One region of the Thalassotalea agariperforans genome, then DNA from elsewhere that is predicted to be linked to it. Evidence: predicted binding sites of a transcription regulator. Region 1 holds the regulator's gene; each other region holds the start of a gene.

Region 1 (3,179 bases):
AAGAAAAATGCAAGGCTTACAAAAAATTAAAGTCATCGCCGTTTCAGGCGGCAAGGGTGGTGTCGGCAAAACTAACGTTTCACTCAACACAGCTATCGCTTTAGGACAAATGGGAAAACGCGTTTTAGTACTAGATGCCGATTTAGGCTTAGCTAACGTGGATGTTATGTTAGGTTTACGCGTGCAACGTAATCTTTCGCATGTTATCTCTGGTGAATCTGAGTTAGACGATATTATTATTGATGGCCCAGCTGGTATAAAGATCATTCCTGCGACCTCAGGCACGCAATCTATGGTGGATTTAACGCCGTCAGAGCATGCCGGTTTAATTCGTGCTTTTAGTGATATGCAAACTCAATTTGATGTTCTTGTCGTTGATACTGCCGCCGGTATTTCAGACATGGTATTAAGTTTTGCACGTGCCGCCCAAGATGTGATGTTAGTGGTGTGTGATGAACCAACCTCAATTACTGACTGTTACGCATTAATGAAGCTACTTAGCCGTGATCATGGTGTGTTTAAATTTAAAGTTGTTGCTAATATGGTTAGAAGCCCAAGAGAAGGGCAGCAACTTTTTGCTAAATTGACGAAAGTTACTGATAGGTTTTTAGATGTCGCTTTAGAGTTAGTCGGCGTTGTACCTTTTGATGAAAATATTCGAAAATCCGTTCGTAAACAACAAGTGATCGTAGAAGCATTTCCCGATTCACCAGCAGCTAAAGCCTTTAAAGCCTTAGCCAAAAATGTCATGGAATGGCCAATCCCGCATCAACCCTCTGGTCATTTAGAATTCTTTATAGAACAGTTACTTGAAAAATAACGTTTAGCGGAGCTCATGTGGTAAAAGCTAATGCATACAATATACAGCAAGACAAAACGGCGTTGCTTGAGCAGCATACCGTTTTAGTTAAACGTATTGCTTACCATTTACTCGCTCGTCTACCTGCCAGTGTTCAAGTTGATGATTTAATTCAAGCCGGTATGATCGGTTTATTAGAAGCTTCCAATAATTTTGATATGAGCAAAGGTGCCAGTTTTGAGACCTTTGCTGGTATTCGTATTCGTGGCTCAATGCTTGATGAAATAAGGCGTGGCGACTGGACTCCGCGTTCGGTTCATAAGAATAGCCGTATGGTTACAGAAGCAATAAAAACCTTAGAAGCAGAATTAGGCCGTGATGTTTCTGATAGTGAAGTTGCTGAAAAACTTGATATTTCGTTAAATGAATACCATCATATTCTTAACGAAGTAAGTACAGGTAAAATAATAGGAATAGATGATCTAGGTGTAAATGAAGATGCTATCCATTTTGATGATGATGCTCAGCATGATGATCCATATCAAAACATTGAACATAGTATTTTCAAAAAAGCCTTAACTGATTGTATTTCTTCTTTACCTGAGCGAGAAGCTTTAGTACTGTCGTTATATTACGATGAAGAATTAAACTTACGGGAAATTGGTCAAGTACTTGATGTCAGTGAATCAAGAGTTAGCCAAATTCATAGCCAAGCGATGCATCGTGTAAAAGCACGTATGCAATCTTGGCAAAATTGAGTAAAATAAATATATTAGTTTTAAATTAAATCGCCGGAGGGTGTCTTGGATAAAAACATGAAAGTGCTTGTTGTTGATGATTTTTCAACTATGAGACGTATAGTAAAGAATTTATTACGTGATTTAGGTTTCACTAACATTCAAGAAGCTGATGACGGTAGTACTGCGTTACCTATGCTGCAGGGTGGTGACTTTGATTTTGTTGTAACTGATTGGAACATGCCTGGAATGCAAGGTATCGACTTATTAAAAGCAATAAGAGCAGATGCAAGTTTATCGCATATTCCTGTTTTAATGGTGACAGCAGAAGCTAAAAAAGAGCAAATTGTTATGGCTGCTCAAGCTGGGGTTAATGGCTATATTGTTAAGCCTTTTACCGCTGCAACGTTAAAAACGAAGCTTGACAAAATCTTTGAACGTTTAGCTTAGTTTTGACTAAGTTAAACGGCTCAATGCATAGGAGTCGATGAATGAGTAGCCATGTCTCTTTAGAGCAGGCGAAGTTGCTAGTTGAATATTTAGAAAACGGTCAGCAAGACAAGGCTGATGAATTAGTTGCTAAAATTCAAAATCCTATCAATACAGTATTGTTTGCTGAAATAGGTAAGTTAACTCGCCAATTACATGACTCGTTGATGAATTTTCAGCTAGATTCACGTCTTAATGATTTGGCGACAGCTGATATTCCTGATGCGAAAGAACGGCTTAATTATGTTATTAGCCGAACAGAAGATGCGGCTAATAAAACCATGGATGCGGTAGAGTCTATTTTCCCCGTTGTCGATAAAATTCAAGAGCAAGTTACTAAGGTTATGCCTCAGTGGCAGTCATTGATGCGAAATGAAATCGATCTCCCTGGTTTTAAAGGTTTGTGCCATGATTTAGATGCATTTATTGTTACTACTAATGCTGAAACAAAGCATATGCATTCATTAATGACGGATGTCTTAATGGCGCAAGACTTTCAAGATTTAACTGGTCAGGTTATTCGTAAAGTTATTGATTTAGTTAGAGAAGTTGAAGATAGCTTGATTAATATGCTAACGGCGTTTGGTATCAGTCAAGGTGATACGCCTGATGGATCTTCAAAAACCAAATCAGCACCAAAAGTGGGTGATAACTTGGTAGAAGGTCCGATAGTAAATAAAGAAGAACGTGATGATGTTGTTGCCGACCAAGATGATGTCGACGATTTACTTTCAAGCTTAGGGTTTTAAGAGGAATGACAGCGTATGTCTTATGAAGCAGATGAAGAAATTCTTCAGGATTTTTTAATCGAAGCTGGTGAAATACTAGAAACTTTATCCGAACAACTCGTGGAATTAGAAAACGATCCTGATAATGCTGAGTTACTCAATGCTATTTTTAGAGGTTTTCACACAGTTAAAGGCGGCGCTGGATTTTTAGCTTTAAATAACTTAGTTGACGTTTGTCATGGCGCAGAGAATATCTTTGATATTTTAAGAACTAACCAGCGTTCAGTTACCGCTGAATTAATGGATGTGATTTTACAAGCGCTTGATACTATCAATGAAATGTTTGCTCTAGTACAAAATAGAGAAGAAACTGAACCGGCTGATCCTGCGCTATTAAATGAATTACACCGTTTAAGTGTGCCAGAA
Region 2 (3,179 bases), 180 kb from region 1:
AAGTGCTCGGCACAACCATGCCTTTTAAGTGTTCTTCAGCACGGCTGGCTAATTCTTTTATCGGGGGAATATTACCGAGAATTTTTTTACTGCTTTCGCGAATACCAGAATAAATACTGCCAGATAACATTTTAGCTAAATGATTATTTAACGCCCCAACATTTTCAGAAATGGACATATCGTTATCATTTAAAATAACCAACATATCTTTACGAATATCACCAGCATGGTTTAAAGCTTCAAATGCCATACCTGCGGTCATTGCACCATCACCAATAACAGCAACTGTTTTTCTACCTTGACCTTCTTTATCCGCTGCAACCGCTAAACCTAATGCCGCAGAAATAGAGGTACTTGAATGACCAACACTTAATACATCATAAGGGCTTTCTTCACGCCACGGAAACGGATGCAAACCATCTTTTTGTCGAATCGTATGAAGTTGGTCACGTCGACCCGTTAATATTTTATGTGGGTAGGCCTGATGACCTACATCCCAAATAACATGGTCAAAAGGGGTTTTATAAACATAATGTAACGCAACAGTTAGTTCTATTGTGCCCAAACCAGAAGCAAAATGACCGCTGCTTTTACTGACCGAGTTTAATAAAAAACGACGTAATTCTTTACTGGCCTGAGGCAATTGATCTTTATCTAACATACGAAGATCGTCAGGCGAGTTAATATTCGACAGTAAAGGGTAGTCAGTTAAATTTATGGTCATAATATTAAAACAGATTAATGGGTGCGGTTGACAATAAAGGTCGCGAATTTTTCTAAGTTGTGGGTATTGTAAGGCAAAGTTGCTAAAGCTTGAAGTGATTGTGCAAATAACTCGTCAGCTTTTTTTTGCGCTCCGGCTAAACCTAATAAAGCAGGGTATGTTGATTTGTTCGCTGCCACATCAGAACCGCTTGGTTTACCTAGCTCTGCTTCTGTTGAAGTGATATCAATAATGTCATCTCTTACTTGATAAGCTAAACCAACAAATTTGGCAAAATCAGCTAAACTATTTTGCTGTTCAGCGGTAATATCGTCGGCACAATCTGCAACCATTAAAACACTGGCTTGTAATAAAGCACCGGTTTTTAGTGAATGTAATTGTTCTAATGCTGCTAAGGATATTTGTTGATTGGTGGCTGCTAAATCTAACGCTTGGCCACCACACATGCCTTGGTAACCACTCGCTTGTACCAAACGCTGAATCAGTTTTATTTGTTTGTGTTGAATTTTTTCAGAAAAAGGGTGGTTCGCTAAAATATCAAAAGCTAAGGTTTGCAAACTATCACCCGCTAAAATCGCAGTGGCCTCATCAAAAGCTTTATGACACGTAGGTTGGCCACGGCGTAAATCATCATCATCCATGGCAGGTAAGTCGTCATGTAATAATGAATAAGCATGAATGCACTCTAAAGAGGCGGCAATGCCATCAACGTCACTTAGTGCTAAACCTAACGCTTCACCCGTGATATAAGCTAAATAAGGACGCATGCGTTTTCCGCCAATTAATAAACCATAACGCATGGCTTCTAATAATTTGGGGTCGTTAACCGGTAATTGGTCTATTTTTTCATTAAGAAAAGTATTTATACGGGTTTGATAATTGTTTAGGTTTGGCAAGGAAGTCACGAAAAAATTAGCTCTCAGAAGTGTCGAATGAGGTTAGTTTGGCTTCACCGTCTTTATGCAACAAAATATTAATTTTTTGTTCTGCATCTTGTAATTTGTTTTGGCTATGCTGACTAAGCTGCAGACCACGCTCAAACAAAGTCATTGACTCTTCAAGGTTTAAGTCGCCTTGCTCTAAGTTATGTACAATATTTTCGAGTTCTTGTAGCGATTCTTCGAAGGAAACATTTTCAAGTTTTTTCTTAGCCATAAAACACTTTTATCTGCGGAAAACAAAATAAGGCGCAACGTTACCTCAGCTAGCTTTGAGGGTCAATTATATCTGAAAATAAGTTAGAAATAATTTTTAAATATATTCGTTAAGTTATTGAGAAGTTTGCCGATAATAAATTTAATAAGTATTCGCGAATATTTATGTCATCATGTATATAATAAAGAAAAAATAACAGCATTCGTTTTGAGTTTTAGGAGAGTTTTGTGGATTTAGCAACGATAATTGGCATGCTAGGCGCAATCGGCTTTATTGTTATGGCAATGATCTTAGGTGGCGATATCAGCATGTTTGTTGATACCCAGTCTATTTTGATTGTATTTTGTGGTTCTATTTTTGTTGTGTTGTCGAACTATAACATGGGGCAGTTTTTTGGTATCGGCAAAATCATCGGCAAATCGTTTATGTTTAAACTTGAAGCGCCAGATGAGTTAATTGAAAAATCAGTAGAAATGGCTGATGCTGCCCGTAAAGGGGGATTTTTAGCACTAGAAGAAGCCGAAATTACCAATGCCTTTATGCAAAAAGGTGTTGATATGCTGGTAGATGGTCATGATGCGGATGTTGTGCGTGCGACCTTACAAAAAGATATTACTTTAACTACAGAACGTCATGAAACTGGCATTGGTATGTTATCCGCTTTAGCCGATGTTGCCCCAGCTATGGGAATGATTGGTACCTTGATTGGTTTGGTGGCGATGTTATCAAACATGGATGACCCAAAAGCGATTGGTCCGGCGATGGCGGTAGCCCTGTTAACAACACTTTATGGTGCCTTTTTAGCAAACGTAATTGCTATTCCTATTGCTAATAAATTAAAACTGCGTTTAGCAGAAGAAAAACTCAATCAAGAGTTAATTCTTGATGCCGTATTAGGTATTCAAGATGGTCAAAACCCACGTGTTATTGAAAACTTGCTGAAAAACTATTTAGCTGAAAGTAAACGCGCAATATCAACTGTGGAAGAGTAATCGATTATGTCGAATCCTCCTGAGTGTAAGTGCCCACCACCGGGGTTGCCCGCATGGATGGGAACCTTTGCTGATTTAATGTCGCTATTAATGTGCTTCTTTGTACTGTTGTTGTCGTTTTCTGAAATGGACGTATTAAAGTTCAAACAAATAGCCGGTTCAATGAAGTTTGCCTTTGGTGTGCAAAATAAAATTGAAGTAAAAGACATTCCTAAAGGCACCAGTGTTATTGCGCAAGAGTTCCGCCCAGGTAAACCTGAGCCGACACCTATTGAAGTGATCCAACAGCAAACCATGGAAATGACCCA
Region 3 (3,179 bases), on a different contig from region 1:
AAAATCAATGCTACTTTTAAGCTCATCTAATTTGCCAGAAATAACTTCCTTGCTATATTTTTTGTTGCCTAAATCTAACATTGGCGCAATATAATCAAAGGCGGTACCAGCATTGGTTAATGAGTTAACATTACCTGTTGGTAAGTTAATTTTAATTAAAATTTCTTCACCGCGACGTTTTTTCGGGTAAATACTGAGTTTTGTACCTTCAGGCCAAGTAGTTGTTACTAAACGTTGTTTAATATTTGCTACCGTGTTGTCATAAACTTCACCTTCGCTGACCGTGGCTTTGCCAATATAATCTTTTAGTAGTGTATTTAAATCAGGGGCTGGTGGTAATTCAGCTCTTTTAGGTTCATCGGTTGGAATAAATCGGCCTAAGGTTCTATTACTTTGAATTAAATATTTTTCAGCTGCGGCTTGTACTTGGGCTGTGGTCACATTTTCTATTTGATCCCGAAAATAAAAGTTATGTCGGTAGTCACCTTTGGCAATATATTCAGATAATGCCATGCCAATGCCGGTAACATTGCGCATTGCTTGCTCTGAGTCTTTAGCTAATTTTAATTTAGCGAGTTTTACTTCTTCATCTGTGACTTTGTTGTTTTTGATATTTTCGGCGATGTCTAATAATTTAGCTTCCATTTCATCGGTAGCTTGGCCTTTGGCACCTTGAGCAATAAAAATAAATTGTGAGCTATCTTTTAGCATGAATGAAAAGGCGCCGGCACCGGTTGATAATTTGCTTTCAACTAACTGTTTCTGTAAGCGGCCACGAGTGTAATCTGACATGATAACTTGAAGAACTGTCATGGCTGCCGCATCTGGGTGTAAACCTGAAGGTAAGTGATACATTAAGCCGATAACTGGAATATCACCACTGCGACGTAGATTAACGATACGTTCACCATCTTGGGTGGGTTCTTGGGTATATAAAGGTTCAATTGCTTGTTGTGGTTTTTCTAATACACCAAAGTTTTGTTCGATAAGTTTAATGGTTTGTTCTTTATCAAAACGTCCTGCAATGGTGAGAACGGCATTATCAGGTCGATAATGTTTTTTGTAAAACGCACGTAGTTTGGCAAAAGGAAAATTTTCAATATCAGAACGAGCGCCAATGGTTGAGTTACCGTAGTTATGCCATAAGTGCGCCATTGATGACATTCTACTGATTAACATCCGCACAGGATTATTTTCATTTTTTTCCATTTCATTTCTAACAACCGTCATTTCGCTTTTTAATTCAGCTTCGGTGAATGTTGCGTTTACCATGCGGTCGGCTTCCATACCTATGGTCCAAGCTAGTGTTTCTTCATTAGCATCAAAAACACCAAAATAATTAGTGCGATCTAACCAAGTTGTAGCGTTTGTTTGCATTCCGCGTTTTTGAAATTCAGTGTCAATTTTTGGATAGTTTGTTGAGCCTTTAAATAACATATGCTCTAACAAATGCGCCATGCCGGTTTCACCGTAATATTCATTTACTGAGCCTACTCGATAAGTAATATTCACTAAGGTTTTAGGTTGGGCTTGATCTTGAACGAATAAAACTTTTAAGCCGTTTTCTAGCTGGTATTCTTCAATGCCTTCAACGGTACGAACATAAGTTAAGCTGTGATCAGCGGCATTGGTAATAGCGGGCTGCTGATTTTCTTGGTTTATTTGTTTGGGTTGAGAGCTAACACAACCGGTCAATAAAGTGGTTAATGCTATTGAGATAGATAATAAAGCGGGGCGAGTATTATTCATATTTTTCAAATTCCTTGAAATTTGTTCGGAAGTTAATGCGAATGAAGCAATTTTTTATTCACTCAATGCTTTTGATAATGCGCATTAAATTGGACAATATTTTTATGATTATTGACGTTACCGCTAAGAATATAACAAGTAAATAAATTATGTGAGTTTGACTGATATTAAATTTGTAAATATTTTTACTTTTTTACTAAATTTTTCAGTTACTTTGCCGATATAGAAGTTAACCAGCTAGTAGAGGTTATATTTTGGTAGAAAATCACTTAGTCATCAATGAAATTCAATTAGGCACTCAGCTTAATGAATGTGTTCATAGTCAACGACGTTCAGACTTTAGTTTGATGTTAGCTATGTTAACGGATGACGCGAGAGAATTTAGTGAATTTTTATTACCAGAAGGTAAAGAACAAACTAATTTACCTGCTGAAAATCAGCTGAGAAAGCACTTTGATCTGCCTAAACAAGCGCCGCTTGCTATTGATGAACTCTCTGAGATAGATGCTTTTAATCAAGCAACATTGGCAAATAACGATAATATGGCGGCTATTCATTTAGCTAATGCCTTACAACCTAAAGCAATAGCATTTCGTGATAACGCTAAGTATATTGCGGCCAATATTGTTAATAACACCAACTTACATTGCCAAAAGCGTTATCAACGTAGTCTTGAACAAAACGAGAATAATTCGCCATCGGTAGCTAAATTAAGTTTTAATGCTAAAGCCTGGCTTAAAACAGTTCAGCAATCGATTGTTACAACCCAAATAGCTTAATTTAGTTTTTTGGTCTTACTTTTTGATACGGCTAACTTTTAATTTAATAAACGACCACAGCACTGTTTAAATTTTTTATGCTGCTGACAGGGGCAAGGATCGTTACGTTTCACTTTGTTTAAAACTGCGTTTTCGATGATCTCACCGTTATGATAAAACCATTGCTCTACACCGTTTACATTCTCAAATATAAACTTTGATTTTTCTCTTAAAATGCAAAGTTGATTATCTTCAATAAAAAAAGCTGAAAACTCGACCGTATTGTGATCACTATAATGAATGATCAAATTAACCCATTGGCATTGTTCAGCCCATTGTTGGATGTCATGTAAGTGTTGCTGTTGTGCAGACTCAACACTATAGGTTTTTAAAATATATTCGCCATTTGCTACAGCATAAGCACTATAACGTGAACGCATTAATTGCTCGGCGCTTAGCGCTTTTTTATGGCCTAAAATAATTGGCTGGCAACATTGTTCAAACGGTTGATTACTTTGGCAAGGACAGCGCATTGCTTCTCTCATCTAGCTAAAAACTGAATTGCAATATAACAAAAAATTGCAGCGATATTATCTGTTATTTTAATTTTAGGGTTAATGTAATCCACTGACCTTATCTAACACTACAAAGGCGGTATTTGATAATTTTGCA
Region 4 (3,179 bases), on a different contig from region 1:
TTTTTCAAAAAGTAGCCAATCACCAAGGAGACTTTAGCGCTAACTATATGACTAATACCTCTGGTATTTCTTTAGATAAAGCTTTGATTACTGATCGTGGAGCCTACAATTCGGTTGGTTCTCCGCCTGATTATACGTTTAGTTTTTCCTCTGCTACCGATTTAACGGTGACTGATAGTAACAATGTTACTGTTTTTACTACATCTTCTTATGTACCTGGGCAAACTATCGCCTTTAACGGAATTGAAGTTCAAGTGAGTGGCAACCCATTGCCGGGGGATGAATTTGAGTTAACACCAGAGGAAGAAATCAGTATTTTTGATACGTTAAAGGCAGCGCTTAGTTGGATGAATTCGCCTACTATTGATGGTGTTCAACATGCTGTTGATTATAAAGAAATTTTGTCACAGTTAGATAGCTCAATGAATCATTTAACGTCCCGAAGAGCAGACGCAGGTGTTAGATTGCAACTTATTGAGAGCCAAGACAATAGTCATGCCGATAGAGAAATTAGTATGGCAAAAGCACAATCTAATCTCGAAGACTTAGATATGGCAAAGGCAATATCAAATTTTGAACAGTCAAAAGTGGCGTTGCAAGCAGCACAACAATCATTTATTCAAATTAAAAATTTGTCTTTATTTAATTACCTTTAACATTTTGGCACATTTAATGCTTTCATTATGGCGTAGTGTCAAAAAATATTTATATGTGGTTCCGAATGAATGTTGTTATCGGCAATTGAACCACTACCTAAAACTAGGAGATGATAGCAATGGCTTTAGTAGTTAATAGTAATATAGCGTCGTTAAATTCACAGCGTCAGCTACAAAATTCAACTAATCAACTGTCAACAAACTTTGAGCGTTTATCTTCAGGTAAACGTGTAAATAGCGCCAAAGATGATGCAGCGGGATTACAAATATCTAACCGTTTAACAGCACAAATTAATGGTTTGAACCAAGCAACACGAAATGCCAATGATGGTGTATCTTTAGCACAAACAGCTGAAGGGGCGTTAGATGAGTATACCAATGCATTACAGCGTATGCGTACACTTTCAATTCAATCAGCGAATGGTTCAAATAGTGATGCAGATAGAACCGCGCTAGATGCTGAGTTTCAAGAATTACTTTCTGAATTAACACGTATTTCGGATCAATCGAGTTTTGCTGGTGAAACCTTACTTGATGGAACATATACGGGAAAAGATTTTCAAATTGGTGCTGATGGCGGACAAACTATCAGGCTTTCAATACCGATTGATTTTAATGCTACATCGATGTTATCAGCGGCAACTGTGGGTATTTCGAGTATTGTCAGAGCTACATCTGCGGTTGGTTTAATTGATGGTGCGTTAACGAAAGTTAACTCGACTCGTGCTGATTTAGGTGCTAAACAAAACCGCTTTAGCTCTATTATTCGAAGTAATGATAACACCGCGCAAAACTTGTCAGCTTCACGTTCTCGTATTCTTGACACCGATTATGCGGCAGAAAGTGCTTCATTAGCTCGAAGCTCGGTATTACAGCAAGCGGCTAGTTCGATGTTAGCGCAAGCTAATCAGCAGCCACAAATAGCATTATCATTATTACAGTAATAATCGTTACCAGTTATAATCTAATTAATTTTAAAGCCCTCATTCGAGGGCTTTTTTGTCTCTATAGCCAAGTAATTCAGCCTCTGTATATAAATTTAAATTATTTAATAAAAAATATTAAAGTTATTTTTACTTCTTCCGATAAAGGTTTTAAGAGGCATAAATTTTAATATATTAAGTCGTATATTAAAGCCTCATCAAATTAATATTATTAGGTGTAATACCTGGAGGTTCTCATGGCTTTAGTAGTAAACAGTAATATTCAATCATTGAATTCACAGCGTCAGCTACAAAATTCAACGAATTCATTGGCAACAAATTTTGAACGTTTATCTTCAGGTAAACGTATTAATAGCGCTAAAGATGACGCCGCCGGTTTACAAATTTCTAATCGTTTAACCGCGCAAATTAATGGTTTAAATCAAGCTTCACGTAATGCCAATGATGGTGTTTCGTTATCACAAACCGCTGAAGGTGCGTTAGACGAGTATACTAATACACTTCAACGTATGCGTACTTTAGCAGTACAATCGGCTAATGGTTCAAATAGTCAAGCAGATAGAACAGCTTTGAATGCAGAGTTCACTGAATTAGAAACCGAATTAACACGTATCTCTGATCAAACCTCATTTGCTGGAGAAAATTTATTGAATGGTACATATACCGGTAAAGATTTTCAAATTGGTGCTGACGGCGGGCAAAAAATAACAATTTCTATTACTCAAGATTTTGATGCTATTTCTATTTTGACAACAAGTACTGATATTTCTTCGGCAACAGCAGCTTCTACAGCGATAGGGTTAATTGATGATGCGTTAGTATCGGTAAATACCGTACGTGCTGATTTAGGTGCGAAACAAAACCGTTTTGCTTCTATTATTCGTAGTAATGATAATACTGCGCAAAACTTGTCTGCATCACGTTCACGTATTGAAGATACTGATTATGCTTCAGAAAGTGCTGCTTTAGCTAAAAGTTCAGTATTACAGCAGGCGGCAAGTTCAATGCTAGCGCAAGCTAATCAGCAGCCGCAAATAGCATTATCTCTTTTATAAAAAATTAAAGTTTTTATAAATAGATCCGATACAAGATTAAAGAGGCTCTTTTAGGGGGCCAATCTTAACAAGATTAGGGTATCTTCCCAGAGGAAAACATCATGGCTTTAGTAGTAAATAGTAATATTCAATCATTGAACTCACAGCGTCAGCTACAAAATTCAACTAATTCATTAGCAACTAATTTTGAGCGTTTATCATCAGGTAAACGCATTAATAGTGCTAAAGATGATGCGGCTGGTTTGCAAATTTCAAATCGTTTAACAGCGCAAATTAATGGTTTAAATCAAGCATCGCGTAACGCAAATGATGGTGTTTCTTTGGCGCAAACAGCTGAAGGGGCATTAGATGAATATACCAACACATTACAACGGATGCGTACATTAGCTGTGCAATCGGCGAATGGCTCAAACAGTCAAGCAGATAGAACGGCTTTGAATGCTGAGTTTTCTGAATTAGAATTAGAATTAACGCGTATTTCTGAACAAACATCATTTGCTGGTGAAAATTTATTGGATGGTTCA

The links. The regulator FliA, encoded in region 1, starts transcription of late flagellar genes. The targets are predictions, from matches to a motif close to CTAAAGNTNNNNNNNNNNNNGCCGATA.
Region 2: a site for FliA is predicted at 1,988-2,014, ahead of pomA (flagellar motor protein PomA). Genes of this name have one in related genera too.
Region 3: a site for FliA is predicted at 1,946-1,972, ahead of ACSLUO_RS04155 (VC2046/SO_2500 family protein). Genes of this name have one in related genera too.
Region 4: a site for FliA is predicted at 1,718-1,744, ahead of ACSLUO_RS13490 (flagellin N-terminal helical domain-containing protein). Genes of this name have one in related genera too.

Annotation. Positions count from the first base shown of each region.
Region 1 covers NZ_JBQMWH010000003.1:428,279-431,457, forward strand. Annotated here, with positions in the region: gene ACSLUO_RS07160 (MinD/ParA family protein) at 1-820, shown strand, start outside; gene ACSLUO_RS07165 (RNA polymerase sigma factor FliA) at 838-1,557, shown strand; gene cheY (chemotaxis response regulator CheY) at 1,603-1,986, shown strand; gene ACSLUO_RS07175 (protein phosphatase CheZ) at 2,028-2,774, shown strand; gene ACSLUO_RS07180 (chemotaxis protein CheA) at 2,790-3,179, shown strand, end outside.
Region 2 covers NZ_JBQMWH010000003.1:250,271-253,449, forward strand. Annotated here, with positions in the region: gene dxs (1-deoxy-D-xylulose-5-phosphate synthase) at 1-724, opposite strand, end outside; gene ispA ((2E,6E)-farnesyl diphosphate synthase) at 739-1,629, opposite strand; gene xseB (exodeoxyribonuclease VII small subunit) at 1,637-1,879, opposite strand; gene pomA (flagellar motor protein PomA) at 2,107-2,871, shown strand; gene ACSLUO_RS06420 (flagellar motor protein MotB) at 2,878-3,179, shown strand, end outside.
Region 3 covers NZ_JBQMWH010000002.1:212,700-215,878, reverse strand. Annotated here, with positions in the region: gene ACSLUO_RS04160 (M16 family metallopeptidase) at 1-1,749, opposite strand, end outside; gene ACSLUO_RS04155 (VC2046/SO_2500 family protein) at 2,004-2,528, shown strand; gene ACSLUO_RS04150 (YchJ family protein) at 2,567-3,040, opposite strand; gene ACSLUO_RS04145 (hypothetical protein) at 3,122-3,179, opposite strand, start outside.
Region 4 covers NZ_JBQMWH010000011.1:35,159-38,337, forward strand. Annotated here, with positions in the region: gene flgL (flagellar hook-associated protein FlgL) at 1-656, shown strand, start outside; gene ACSLUO_RS13485 (flagellin N-terminal helical domain-containing protein) at 776-1,600, shown strand; gene ACSLUO_RS13490 (flagellin N-terminal helical domain-containing protein) at 1,837-2,655, shown strand; gene ACSLUO_RS13495 (flagellin N-terminal helical domain-containing protein) at 2,757-3,179, shown strand, end outside.